DNA from 3 places in the Streptomyces sp. NPDC023481 genome. Region 3 is predicted to be linked to each of the others. Evidence: riboswitches for the same ligand, from Rfam matches in the RefSeq annotation. Region 3 holds a riboswitch; each other region holds the start of a gene.
The links. A riboswitch is a leader RNA that binds a small molecule or an ion and turns the genes downstream of it on or off. The one in region 3 is predicted to bind cyclic di-AMP.
Positions count from the first base shown of each region.

Region 1: it holds a riboswitch for cyclic di-AMP, as region 3 does, so the genes downstream of both, ACZ3ZD_RS24655 (M23 family metallopeptidase) here and ACZ3ZD_RS01810 (transglycosylase SLT domain-containing protein) in region 3, are expected to answer to the same signal.
Region 2: it holds a riboswitch for cyclic di-AMP, as region 3 does, so the genes downstream of both, ACZ3ZD_RS32390 (M23 family metallopeptidase) here and ACZ3ZD_RS01810 (transglycosylase SLT domain-containing protein) in region 3, are expected to answer to the same signal.

Region 1 covers NZ_JBVHJE010000013.1:131,165-135,418, reverse strand. Annotated here, with positions in the region: gene ACZ3ZD_RS24665 (M16 family metallopeptidase) at 1-806, shown strand, start outside; gene ACZ3ZD_RS24660 (M16 family metallopeptidase) at 803-2,191, shown strand; cyclic di-AMP (ydaO/yuaA leader) riboswitch at 2,401-2,563, shown strand; gene ACZ3ZD_RS24655 (M23 family metallopeptidase) at 2,576-3,331, shown strand; gene ACZ3ZD_RS24650 (GntR family transcriptional regulator) at 3,530-4,216, shown strand.
Region 2 covers NZ_JBVHJE010000021.1:21,153-25,406, forward strand. Annotated here, with positions in the region: gene ACZ3ZD_RS32385 (aldo/keto reductase) at 1-932, opposite strand, end outside; gene ACZ3ZD_RS32390 (M23 family metallopeptidase) at 1,015-2,052, opposite strand; cyclic di-AMP (ydaO/yuaA leader) riboswitch at 2,062-2,228, opposite strand; gene ACZ3ZD_RS32395 (PP2C family protein-serine/threonine phosphatase) at 2,359-3,537, opposite strand; tRNA gene ACZ3ZD_RS32400 (tRNA-Met) at 3,662-3,735, shown strand; gene ACZ3ZD_RS32405 (dihydrofolate reductase family protein) at 3,818-4,254, opposite strand, start outside.
Region 3 covers NZ_JBVHJE010000001.1:379,771-384,024, forward strand. Annotated here, with positions in the region: gene ACZ3ZD_RS01805 (HAD family hydrolase) at 212-1,024, shown strand; gene ACZ3ZD_RS01810 (transglycosylase SLT domain-containing protein) at 1,183-1,671, opposite strand; cyclic di-AMP (ydaO/yuaA leader) riboswitch at 1,677-1,856, opposite strand; gene ACZ3ZD_RS01815 (polyprenyl synthetase family protein) at 2,379-3,389, shown strand; gene ACZ3ZD_RS01820 (LolA family protein) at 3,643-4,254, shown strand, end outside.

The DNA of each region.
Region 1 (4,254 bases), on a different contig from region 3:
CCTACTACGCGCCGAACAACGCGGTGCTCTCCGTGGTCGGCGACATCGACCCCGAGCAGACCCTCGCCTGGGTCGAGAAGTACTTCGGCTCCATCGCCTCCCACGACGGCAAGCCCGCGCCCCGGGACGGCTCCCTGCCCGACGTCATCGGCGAGCAGAAGCGCGAGGTCGTCGTGGAGGAGGTCCCCGCGCGCGCCCTGATGGCCGCCTACCGGCTCCCGCACGACGGCACGCGCGCGTGCGACGCGGCCGACCTCGCCCTGACCATTCTCGGCGGCGGCGAGTCCTCCCGCCTGTACAACCGGCTGGTGCGCCGGGACCGTACGGCCGTCGCGGCCGGCTTCGGCCTGCTGCGCCTGGCCGGCGCGCCCTCCATGGGCTGGCTGGACGTGAAGACCTCGGGTGACGTCGAGGTGCCGGTCATCGAGACCGCCATCGACGAGGAGCTGGCCCGGTTCGCCGCGGAGGGCCCCACGCCCGAGGAGATGGAGCGCGCCCAGGCGCAGCTGGAGCGCGAGTGGCTGGACCGGCTCGGCACGGTCGCCGGCCGTGCCGACGAACTGTGCCGGTTCGCGGTCCTGTTCGGCGACCCTCAGCTCGCCCTGACCGCCGTCCAGCGCGTCCTGGAGGTCACCCCGCAGGAGGTCCAGGAGGTCGCCAAGGCCCGCCTGCGGCCCGACAACCGCGCGGTGCTCGTCTACGAGCCGAAGTCCCCGCAGGCCGTGGAGGACGCCGACATCCCCGGGGACCCGGAGCAGGAAGCCACCGTAGAGGCCGGCAACGAGAACGAGGAGACGGCCAAGTGACCGAACTCGCCACCATGGACTTCCACCCCCGGCCGCAGCCCGGCGAGGCCCGGCCCTGGGCGTTCCCGGCTCCCGAGCGCACCGCGCTCGACAACGGCCTGACCGTGCTGCGCTGCCACCGTCCCGGCCAGCAGGTCGTCGCCGTGGAGGTGCTGCTGGACGCGCCGCTGGACGCCGAGCCGGCCGGCCTGGACGGCGTCGCCACGATCATGGCGCGGGCCTTCTCGGAGGGCACCGACAAGCATTCCGCCGAGGAGTTCGCCGCCGAGCTGGAGCGCGCGGGCGCCACCCTGGACGCGCACGCAGACCACCCCGGCGTCCGGCTCAGCCTGGAGGTCCCGGCCTCCCGCCTGGCCAAGGGCCTCGGTCTGCTCGCCGACGCCCTGCGCGCGCCCGCCTTCGCCGAGAGCGAGGTCGAACGGCTGGTCCGCAACCGCCTGGACGAGATCCCGCACGAACTGGCCAACCCCTCCCGCCGGGCCGCCAAGGAACTCTCCAAGGAGCTGTTCCCGGCGACCTCCCGCATGTCCCGGCCGCGCCAGGGCACCGAGGAGACGGTCGAGAAGATCGACGCGGCGGCCGTACGCGCCTTCTACGACCGCCATGTGCGGCCCGGCACGGCCACCGTGGTCGTCGTCGGCGACCTGACCGGCGTCGACCTGGACGGCCTGCTCGGCGACACCCTGGGCGCCTGGACCGGCACCCCGGGCGAGCCCCGGCCGGTGCCGCCGGTGACCGCCGACGACACCGGGCGCGTGGTCATCGTGGACCGGCCCGGCGCCGTCCAGACGCAGCTGCTCATCGGCCGGATCGGCCCCGACCGGCACGACCGCGTGTGGCCCGCCCAGGTGCTCGGCACGTACTGCCTCGGCGGCACCCTCACCTCCCGCCTGGACCGCGTCCTGCGCGAGGAGAAGGGCTACACCTACGGCGTGCGCTCCTTCGGACAGGTCCTCAGGTCCGCGCCGGACGGCACGGGCGCGGCGATGCTCGCCATCAGCGGCTCGGTGGACACGCCGAACACCGGCCCGGCGCTGGACGACCTGTGGAAGGTGCTGCGGACCGTCGCGGCGGAGGGCCTGACCGACGCCGAGCGGGACGTCGCCGTGCAGAACCTCGTCGGCGTGGCGCCGCTGAAGTACGAGACCGCGGCGGCCGTCGCGAGCACGCTGGCCGACCAGGTCGAGCAGCACCTGCCCGACGACTTCCAGGCGACGCTGTACCGGCAGCTGGCCGCCACGGGAACGGTGGAGGCCACCGCGGCCGTCGTGAACGCCTTCCCGGTGGACCGCCTGGTGACCGTCCTCGTCGGTGACGCGGCCGCCATCAAGGCGCCGGTGGAGGCGCTCGGCATCGGTGAAGTGACCGTGGTGGCGGCCGAGTAACGGCACGCGCGCGCAGGGCCCTGGCAACGCGTCGGTCGTCAGGGCCCTGTTGTTCCACTCGCTCCCTCAGATGCCCGTTTTGGGGCGGAGGTTGCCTGTCTGCCCTGTGGGATGCGCTACAAAAGGCCGCTTCCGTTTGAGGACGGGGAGCGGGCCGCCGTAGCGTCATCCGGGCTGTTCGTCAGGCAGTGCGCCGCGCCCGCGGCACCGGACAGTCATCGCCGAGTCCCCGTACGGCGCGAGCCAGGGGAGCCGGGGACCCACGCAGTCCCTGGGGTGAATCGGGCGCCCGCGCGCGAGTGGGGGAGCCCGTAGGAGACCTTCCTGCTCCGAACCCGTCAGCTAACCCGGTAGGCGAGAGGGAAGGAAAGGACCAGCCACTTCATGGCGTTCATGTGCGCCACCGGGAAGCACCGCAAGCCCGGCCGGGTCAAGCGGACCACCGCTCAGGCGGCCGGTATCGCGGCCCTCACCACCACCGGCGTGATCGGCACCCTCGCCGCCTCCCCGGCGCTCGCCGCCGAGAACCCCACGGAGCAGACCGGGCTCGTCCCCGTCCTCGCCGTGACCCAGGACGTTCCCGAGCAGATCGACGCGCAGGCCGCCGCCCAGCAGCAGGCCGCCGAGCTGAAGGCGGCCGAGGAGGCCGCGGCGAAGGCCGCCGCCAAGCGGGCCGCGGAGGTGCGCGCGGCCAAGGCCCGTGCCGCCCGCGAGGCCGAGCGCAAGCTGCTGAACACCTTCGTCGCCCCCGTCGCGCACTCGTACGTCTCCACGGGCTACCAGGCCAGCAGCTCCCTGTGGTCCTCCGGTTCGCACACCGGCATCGACTTCCACGCCGCCAGCGGCACGGCCGTCCACGCGGTGGGCTCCGGCACGGTCGTCTCCACCGGCTGGGGAGGCGCGTACGGCAACCAGATCGTGATTCGCATGGCCGACGGCATGTACACGCAGTACGGGCACCTGTCGTCCATCGGGGTCACGGTGGGCCAGAAGGTCGTCCCGGGCCAGCAGATCGGCCTGTCCGGCGCCACCGGCAACGTCACCGGGCCGCACCTGCACTTCGAGGCGCGGACCACTCCCGAGTACGGCTCCGACGTCGACCCGGTCGCCTATCTCCGCCAGCACGGCGTGAACGTCTGACACCCCGCGCACGACCGTCCGAAGCCCCGGCTCACCGAGCCGGGGCTTTCGTCGTTTTTCGCGGTGTCCGCCTGATTCGCTGACCAAAAAATATCCCTGGATCCGGGACCGCCGTCGGAAATTCCGGCCTATTGCAATAGAGTCACGGAACACGCGTCCATCGTCGGCGTTTCACGGGGATTAAGGCGGAGGTCGGTCATGCGTATTCCGGCGCACTCGGTGTGTACCGCTGTCCGGGACGACATCGTCGCGGGTGTCCACGCGCGCGGCAGCCGCCTCACCGAGGAGGTACTGGCCCGCCGGTACGGCGTCTCGCGCGTCCCCGTGCGTGAGGCCCTGCGCACCCTGGAGGCCGAGGGTTTCGTGGTGACGCGCCGGCACGCGGGCGCGTGCGTGGCCGAGCCGACCGAGGAGGAGGCCGCCGACCTGCTGGAGATGCGGATGCTGCTGGAGCCGCTGGGCGCCGCCCGGGCCGCCCAGCGCCGCACCGAGGCCCATCTGAAGGTGCTGCGCGGCCTGGTCCGGCTGGGCCAGGAACGGGCCAGGAGGGGCGGCAGCGAGGACCTTCGCTCGCTGGGCGGCTGGTTCCACGAGACGCTCGCCCAGGCCTCCGGCAGCCCCTCGCTGACCGCGATGCTCACCCAGCTGCGGCACAAGATCGCCTGGATGTACACGGTGGAGGCGCCGGTCAGCCCGATGGAGTCCTGGACGGAGCACGGCGCCATCGTGGACGCGGTGGCGCGCGGCGACGCCGAGCGCGCGCGGGCCCTCACCACGCTGCACGCCGAGCGCGCGACCGGCGCGCACCGGCTGCGGTTTTCCGGCGGCGCGGAGCGTGTGAGGACTTCGCAACGAGCCGTAAACATGTCGGGCCGACGGCATTAACACGGGGGCCGTATACAAAGAGGAGTTATTCGGGGCGG
Region 2 (4,254 bases), on a different contig from region 3:
TCCGTCAGCCGGGTCAGCTCGGTGTCCGTCAGCTTCAGGTCCGCCACCCCCACCAGCGCGGGCAGCTGTTCCACCGTCCGTGCGGAGGCGATCGGGGCCGTGATCGACGGCTGGGCGGCGAGCCAGGCCAGGGCCACGGTGGCGACCGGGGCCTCGTGGGCCGCGGCGACCTCGTCCAGGGCCGCGAGGACCCTCTGGCCGCGCTCGGTGCCGAGGTACTTCTCGGCACCGCCGGCGCGGGCGCTGTCGACGGTCGTACCGGGCCGGTACTTGCCGGTGAGGAAGCCCGAGGCGAGGGAGAAGTACGGGACGCCGGCCAGGCCCTCGCGGACGGCGAGGTCCTGCAGCGGGCCCTCGTAGGTGTCCCGGGAGACCAGGTTGTAGTGCGGCTGGAGGGCGACGTAGCGGGCGAGGCCCTCGCGGTCGGAGAACTCCAGGGATGCCCTGAGGCGCTCGGCGGTGATGTTGGAGGCGGCGATGTGCCGGACCTTGCCGGCCTTCACCAGCTCGTCCAGCGTGCCGATGATCTCCTCGACCGGCACCTCGGGATCGTCGTAGTGGGTGTAGTAGAGGTCGATGTAGTCGGTGTCCAGGCGGCGCAGGGAGGCGTCGGCCGCGGCCTTGATGTTGGCGGCGGACAGCCCCCGGTACCGCGGGTGCTGGCTGACCTTGGTGGCGATGACGACATCGGAGCGGTTGTCGCGGGCCTTGACCCACTTGCCGATGATCGTCTCCGACTCGCCGCCCTGGTTGCCCTCGACCCAGGCGGAGTAGGCGTCGGCGGTGTCGATGAAGTTGCCGCCGGCCGCCGTGTAGGCGTCGAGGACGGCGAAGGAGGTCTGTTCGTCCGCGGTCCAGCCGAAGACGTTGCCGCCCAGGGAGAGCGGGAAGACCTGGAGGTCGGAAGTGCCCAGTTGGCGAAGTGACGTCATACGACATGTCAACGCCGGCGGCAGAAGATCGCATTCCGCCGCCGGCGCCGAAATTCGCAAAGCCCCCCGCGGAGCGCGGGTGTCAGGGGGTGAGGCCCTTGCCGTGCAGCCACGCCATGGGGTCGATCGCGCCGGGCTGGCCGCCCGGGTGGACCTCCAGGTGCAGGTGCGGGCCGGTGACGTTGCCGGTGGCGCCGACGCGGCCGATGACCTCGCCGGTGGAGACCTTCTGGCCGGCCTTGACGTTGATCGAGGACTGGTGGCAGAACCACAGCTCGGTGCCGTCGTCCAGGGTGAGGATCGTGCGGTAGCCGTAGGAACCGGCCCAGCCCGCCTCGGTGATCGTGCCGCCGTGGATGGCCTTGATCAGGGTGCCGGTGGGAGCGGCGAAGTCGAGGCCGGTGTGGTGGCCGGAGGACCACATCGAGCCGGCCTGGCCGAAGGTCGAGGTGATCGTGTACGCGGAGGTCGGCAGCGTGTACTGCTTGGCCAGCCGGGCCAGCCGGGCCTCCTCGGCCTTCTTCTCGGCGGCGGCCTCCGCCTTCTCCTTGGCCGCGGCGGCCTGGGCGGCGGCCTCCTTCTCGGCCTGGGCGGCGGCGTCGGCGGACTGCCGGTGGGCGGCGGCGAGCGCGGCGGCGGTGGCCTTGCTCTCGGCCTGGCCCTGCTGATGCTCGGCCTGGGCCATGATCCGGTTGCGCAGCGCCTCGCCCGCGTCGGTGCCGTCCTCGCCGTCGGCGGTGGCCACGGCGACGCCGCTGAGCGTGGCGGTGGCGGCCTCGGCCGGCTGGGAGCCGTCGGAGCCGTGCGCGAAGAGGGAGCCGACGGAGGGCAGGTCCGGCAGGGAGAGGGAGACCGGTGGCTTGCCGGTGTTGGCGCTGGCCATGCCGCCCGCGCCGACCGCGGCGATGACGCCGACGCCGAGGACGGTGGAGCTGCGCGCGAAGCCGCCGCGCTGCTTGGCGACGCGGTGCCGGCCACGGACCGGGGTGACGGACTCCTCGGTCGGATTCCACTCCTCCCAGGGGCCCTCCGCGGCACGGTAGGAGCCGTACCCGAAGGTCTCGGTCTCGCGCTCGGCCGGTATGAACGGGGCTTCTGGGGCAGGCCGGTTGGACGCCACGCGGGCGCGCTCCTTTCCTTCCGCCGCCTACCGGGTTAGCTGACGGGTTCGGAGCAGGAAGGTCTCCTACGCGCGTATAACCGGCGTGACCTGCACGAGTTCACGGCGGTATCCGCGTGATTCACCCCAAGGTGGTGGTTCCCCGGTTCCCTTGCGGGATTCGGCGCGTGCGCACGGAGCCGCCTCTGGTGACGGCTGGGACGACCGCGCTGCGTTATCGAACGTTAATAGACTTGCGAGTCACTTTCCAAGCCGTTCGCCTTGATCATTAACGTTTTGTCGGGCCGGGCCTTTCGGTGGGAACCGTCATGGCCGTCGGACGGCGAGCAGCGCCATGTCATCGGTCAGGTCACCGCCGCAGTGCCGGCGCACGTCCGCGGCGAGCCGGCCGAGCAGCGCGGCCGGCCCGGGGAAGACGCGTCCGGCGAGCCGCCGCCCGGGGTCGAAGAACCGGCCGTGGGCGTCCCGGGCCTCGGAGAGGCCGTCGGTGTGGAAGAGCAAGGTGGCGCCGCCCGGGAAGCGGGCCTCGGTGGCCCGGTCCGGCCACCGGCCCAGGTCGGCCATGCCGAGCGGCAGCGCGGGCTCGGCGGGAGCCAGGGTGCACAACGTGCCGTCGGCGTGCAGCAGCAGCGGCGGCGGATGGCCGCGGTTGACGATCCGTACCACCCCGTCGTCGTGCGGGAGTTCGGCGAGGACCGCGGTGGTGAACCCCTCGAAGGCGTCGATGCCGTCCCGCCGGGTGCCCTCGCGGGCCAGCGCCCGCTCCAGCCGCTCGGCCACCCGCTCCAGCGTGGTCTCCTGCTCGGCCGCCTCCCGGAACGCGCCGATCACCACGGCCACGGCGGCCACCGCGCCCATGCCCTTGCCGCGCACGTCCCCGACGACCAGCCGGACGCCGTGCGGGCTGTCCTGCACCGCGTACAGGTCGCCGCCGATGAACGCGTCCTGGCGGGCCGCTTCGTAGCAGGCGGCGATCTCGAAGCCGCCGATCCGCGCGGCGGGCTCCGGCAGTACGGCCCGCTGGGCGGCCTCGGCGATCTCCCGGGCGGAGGCGAGCCGCCGGTCGCCGCGCCGGACCACCCGGTTGATGGCGGCGGCGAGCAGGGCGACCGTGGCCACGGTGACCACGTCGGTGACGGTGCCCACGGTCGGGTGGGCACCGGCGTCGGTGTGCACGGCGTAGGCGGCGGCGAGGGAGGCGAGGCCGGCGAGGACGGTGGTGCGCAGCGCGGACAGGGGCGCGGCGACCAGCGGGGCGGCGGTGAAGAACGGGACCGGGGTGAAGTCGTCCGGGGTGAGCAGGCCGTACAGGACCCCGCAGCCGACGAGGAGCGCGGGCAGCGCGCGGGCCACACCGCGCGGCCTCGGGCGGCGGGCCCGCGCCGGCGCGGGCCCGCCGCCGAGCCCCGGGTCGGGTACGGGGTCGCCGGGGAGCCGGCCGCCCGCCCTGGCGTACGGGCTCTCCTCCACCTTTCCAGGGCGCACCGCGTGTCTCCCACATGTCCGACGTACCTCCAGGTTTCCGGGCCCCGGGACACCGGGCGACCCCGGTGGACCGAAAGGGGTGTGCGAGCGGTCCCGCGCATGGCGTACACTGGAGTCACAACGACGCGGGGTGGAGCAGCTCGGTAGCTCGCTGGGCTCATAACCCAGAGGTCGCAGGTTCAAATCCTGTCCCCGCTACTGAAACCCAGGGCCCGGAATCCCAAGGATTCCGGGCCCTGGGTGTTTTCCCGCCCGTCCGCCGGGGCGGACGGGCGGGCGCTCACAGCACGTGCGCGTTCGGCGCCTTCGCGAGCTCCTCCAGTTCGGGGAGTACGACCACCCGCGCACCCCCGGCCGCGAGCACCCCCGTCCCGTCGGCCGCGTGCACGAACGTGTCGGGTTCCCGCCACGCGGTGACGACCCTCCGCACCCCCGCCCGCAGGATCAGCTCCGCACAGGGCGCCGGCCGGGACGCGCGCCGGGCGCAGGGCTCCAGGCTGCTGTACACCGTGGCACCGGGCAGCCGTGCGTCACCCGGGGCGATCTTCGCGAGCGCCGCCTCCTCCGCGTGGACCACCGGATCGGCGCCCTCCCGGGAGTGGCCCCGGGCCAGCTCCGTACCGTCGGCGGCGACGACCACCGCGCCGACGCTGAACGCCGTCCGCGACGGCGGGCACTGCGCGGCCAGCTCGCAGGCGGTGCGCAGCCAGTGGCGGT
Region 3 (4,254 bases):
CGGTGGGGCCGCCGTCCCCGCACGCACGCGCGTGACGGATGAGGCAAGGGGACGGCGGGCAGGAGCGGCCCGCCGACCGCGCACGCGGGGGTGGCCTGCCATCCATCCACGCGCGCGCGTGACATGGGGCGCGTGACGAGGGGCGTGGCAGCACGCAAGTGCGTGGAACGGAGGATGAGTCGGCGGGGCGCGGTGTCCGTATTCTCTGATCATGGCACCCACCCCGGCATACGGACTGATCGCCACCGACCTGGACGGGACGTTGCTGCGCGGCGACGACACCGTCTCCGACCGGTCGCTGGCCGCGCTCGCGCGGGTGGCGCGGGCCGGTGCCCGGCACCTGGTGGTGACGGGCCGCCCAGCGCCGCGGGTACGGCCGCTGCTCGCGGACCTCGGCTGCACGGGGCTCGCGGTGTGCGGGCAGGGAGCGCAGGTCTACGACGCCGGGAGCGACCGCCTGCTGTGGTCGGTGAGGCTGGACCGGGAGCTGGCCGAGACCGCGCTCGGCAAGATCGAGGCGGAGGTGGGGCCGGTCTGCGCGGCGGTCGACCAGGACGGCGTCGACGGGCTCACGCTGATCGAGCCCGGCTACCGGATGCCCCACCCGACGCTGCCCGCGGTGCGCGTCGGCCGGCGCGACGACCTGTGGGCGGAGCCCATCAGCAAGGTGCTGCTGCGGCACGCCATCCTGTCCGACGACGAGTTGGCGGCGGTGGCGCGCGCGGCGGTGGGCTCGCTGGCGACGGTCACCATGTCGGGCCCGGGCACCGTGGAGCTCCAGCCGAGCGGGGTGACGAAGGCGACCGGTCTGGCGCTGGCCGCCGGGCGGCTGGGGGTCGGCGCCGACCGTGCCCTCGCCTTCGGTGACATGCCCAACGACATCCCCATGTTCCACTGGGCCGCGCGCGGTGTCGCCATGGCCGGCGCGCACCCCGAACTGAAGGCGGTGGCCGACGAGATCACCTTGTCGAACGAGGACGACGGCATCGCCGTCGTCCTCGAACGACTCTTCCCGCCCGACTGACCGGGAAGTCGACCCGGCCGGGGGGCCGACCGACTGACCGGCATATCAGTAGCGCCGGCCGCGGCTCCGGCCCCGAGTCGGCCCGGCTCCGGCCTCGAGTCGGCCCGACTGCGACCCTGAGCTGGCCCGGCTGCGGCCCTGAGCCGGCCCTGAGCCGGTCAGTACGCGCTGAACACGTTGTCGATCGACCCGTACCGCGCGGCCGCGTAGTTGCAGGCGGCGGTGATGTTCGCGACCGGGTCGTAGATGTTGAACGAGGTTCCGGCCACGTGGTACGCGTTGAACGTGGGGTCGATGACCTGGAGCAGGCCCTTGGACGGGATGCCCTTGGCGGCGTTGGAGTCCCAGAGGTTGATGGCGTTCGGGTTGCCCGAGGACTCGCGGATGATGTTGCGGTAGATGCCGTTGTAGGTGCCCGGGATGCCCTTCTGGGCCATGATCGCGAGCGACTCGCGGATCCAGCCGTCCAGGGTGTTCGGGTAGCCGGCGGTGGTGGTGGCGGCCGTCGCGGTGGTGCTGGGGGCCGCGGCGGCGCTGGTCGCGCCGATGAGCGGCAGGGCGAGTACGGCGGCACCGGCGCCGGCGGCGGTGACGGCGCGGACGAGACGGCCGGTGCGGGTGCGGCGGGGCTGAGCGGCAGCAGGCATGGCGGTGTTCCTCTCCGGCGCCTGCGAGGTGAGCTGTCGGGTTCGGGCTGGGAGGTGCCCGGCCGTGCCCTGGAAGAGGCACGGCTTCACCCCGAGCCGTTCCGGTGCGGCGTGTGCCGTCCGGTCCGGCGACTTACCTGGGTCCCCCGCTCCTGCCGTACGAATGAGTTCGTCGATGGGTTACGCGGGCGGCGGCAGGATTCGGCGTCCGCCCGACGGCCCGGAACGTATGCGAGAGCACATGTCGGAAACAAGGGCCGGATTCATACAACGTGCGATTTGACCTTGATCGATGTCGTATGAGGCGCTTGATCCTTTGCGGTTGCCAATCCTCAACTCGCCGACAGGACAAGGGCTCGCAGGGGCTTTTGAGGGTGGGTCGGGCAGGTGGCCGGAGTGAGCCATTTCACGAACTGGCAAACTACTTCAAATCAGACATGAGGGATTAGGGGGATTGGGGCGGGAAGTCGGAGTGGTGGGGTATGGAGAGGTTGCGCCATAGCGCCCGAATTACTGGGAAAGCTGTAAATTTCCGTTCTTATTGTGTGATCGTCGTCATGCCGATCATGATCCGGTACCGCCCGGGCTGGACCGGTGGGCGCTATCGGTGATCGAACAGGGACCGGATACGCTGACTTGAGTGATGGCAGCGACCTATCGACAAACCGTGTAATCGCCAGCAGACACCAGCAGACAGGAGACCCCTCGTGACCGTCGTCGGGCCGTTCGGGCTGAGCGTGCGGGACCAGGCTCTGGAAGCCGATGTCCAGGCCGGATTGGCGGCTGTCGAGGAAGGCTTGCTCGAAGCCACCAAGAGCGAGGTCCCGTTCATCACGGAGGCCGCGCAGCACCTCGTGCGGGCCGGGGGGAAGCGTTTCCGGCCACTTCTGGTGATGCTCGCGGCCCAGTTCGGCGATCCGTACGCGCCCGGTGTCGTGCCCTCGGCCGTGGTCGTGGAGCTGACCCATCTGGCCACGCTGTACCACGACGACGTCATGGACGAGGCGGCCGTGCGGCGGGGTGTGGACAGCGCCAACACCCGCTGGGGCAACTCCGTCGCGGTCCTCACCGGCGACTTCCTGTTCGCCCGCGCCTCCCAGATCCTCGCCGACCTCGGCCCCGAGGCGGTCCGGGTGCAGGCGCTGGCGTTCGAGCGGCTGGTCACCGGCCAGATCCTGGAGACCGCGGGCCCCTCCGACGGGCGCGACCCGGTCGATCACTACCTGGACGTGCTCGGCGGCAAGACGGGCTCCCTGGTGGCCGTCTCGTGCCGGTTCGGCGCGATGATGTCCGGCGCCGACGAGACGGTCGTCGACACGCTCACCCAGTACGGCGAACGGCTCGGGGTCGCCTTCCAGCTCGCCGACGACGTCCTGGACATCGCCTCCGACTCCCACGAGTCCGGCAAGACCCCGGGCACCGACCTGCGCGAGGGCATCCCCACCCTGCCGGTGCTCCGGCTGCGCGAGCGCGCCGCCCGGCTGGGCCGGCCCGAGGACGTCGCGCTGTGCGAGCTGCTCGACTCCGACCTGAGCGACGATGCCCGGCACGCCGAGGCGCTGGCCGCGCTGCGCGCGCACCCCGCGCTGGAGCAGGCCCGCCGGGACACCGTGCGGTACGCGGAGGAGGCGCGGGCCGCACTCGCACCGCTGCGCGCGTGCGACGCCAAGGCGGCCCTGATGGAGCTGTGCGACGCGGTCGTGCACCGCGCCGGCTGACCCGGCCGGCCCCGTACGGGCCGCCGCGCCCGGCGTGACCCCTACGGGTCGGGTGGAGATACCACCGTCGCGTGTCATACCGGAGGCGTACACGGAGTTGCCTCCGTGGGCTGACGATTCCTCACGGCCGATTTGGTCAGATGGTCATCACGGAAATCACCACTCCTCACCGATTCGGGTGAGAATGGCGGCTCAGGTGGACCAGCGGACCAACGTGAGGACAGCCGCCGCCGACGACGGAGGTAAGGCACACATGGCACCGTACGAATCCGACGACGCAATGGACGCCGCGCGGGACGACAAGCCGCGCTCCGGCCGGCGCAAGGCCGCGCGGTACGCCGTCCCGGTCGCGGTGGTGGGGGTGGCGGCGGCCACGATCGGGCTGGTCCCGGCGCTCGCCAACTCCGGCGACCCCGACCTGCCGAAAATCAGCGCACAGCAGCTCATCAACAAGATCGCCAAGTCGGACGTGCAGCAGCTGTCCGGCACCGTGAAGGTCAGCACCGACCTCGGCCTGCCCAACCTCGGCGGCCTGGAGAACAACCTGCTCTCCGGCGCGGGCCGCGGCGGCAATCACGACGGCTCCGCCGCCGACCCGCGGGCCAAGCTCACCGAACTGGTCTCCGGCACGCACACCCTGCGCGTCGCCGCCGACGGCCCCAACCGGCAGAAACTGTCCCTTCTGGAGAGCGGCGCCGAGTACAGCCTGATCCACGACGGCAAGGACGTCTGGGGCTACGACAGCAAGAGCAACCAGGTCCACCACTCCACCGCGGCCCGCTCCGGCGAGGACCGCCGGGCCGAACCCCCGGCCACCCCCAAGGACTTCGCCGACCAGGCCCTGAAGGCGGTGGACGACACCACG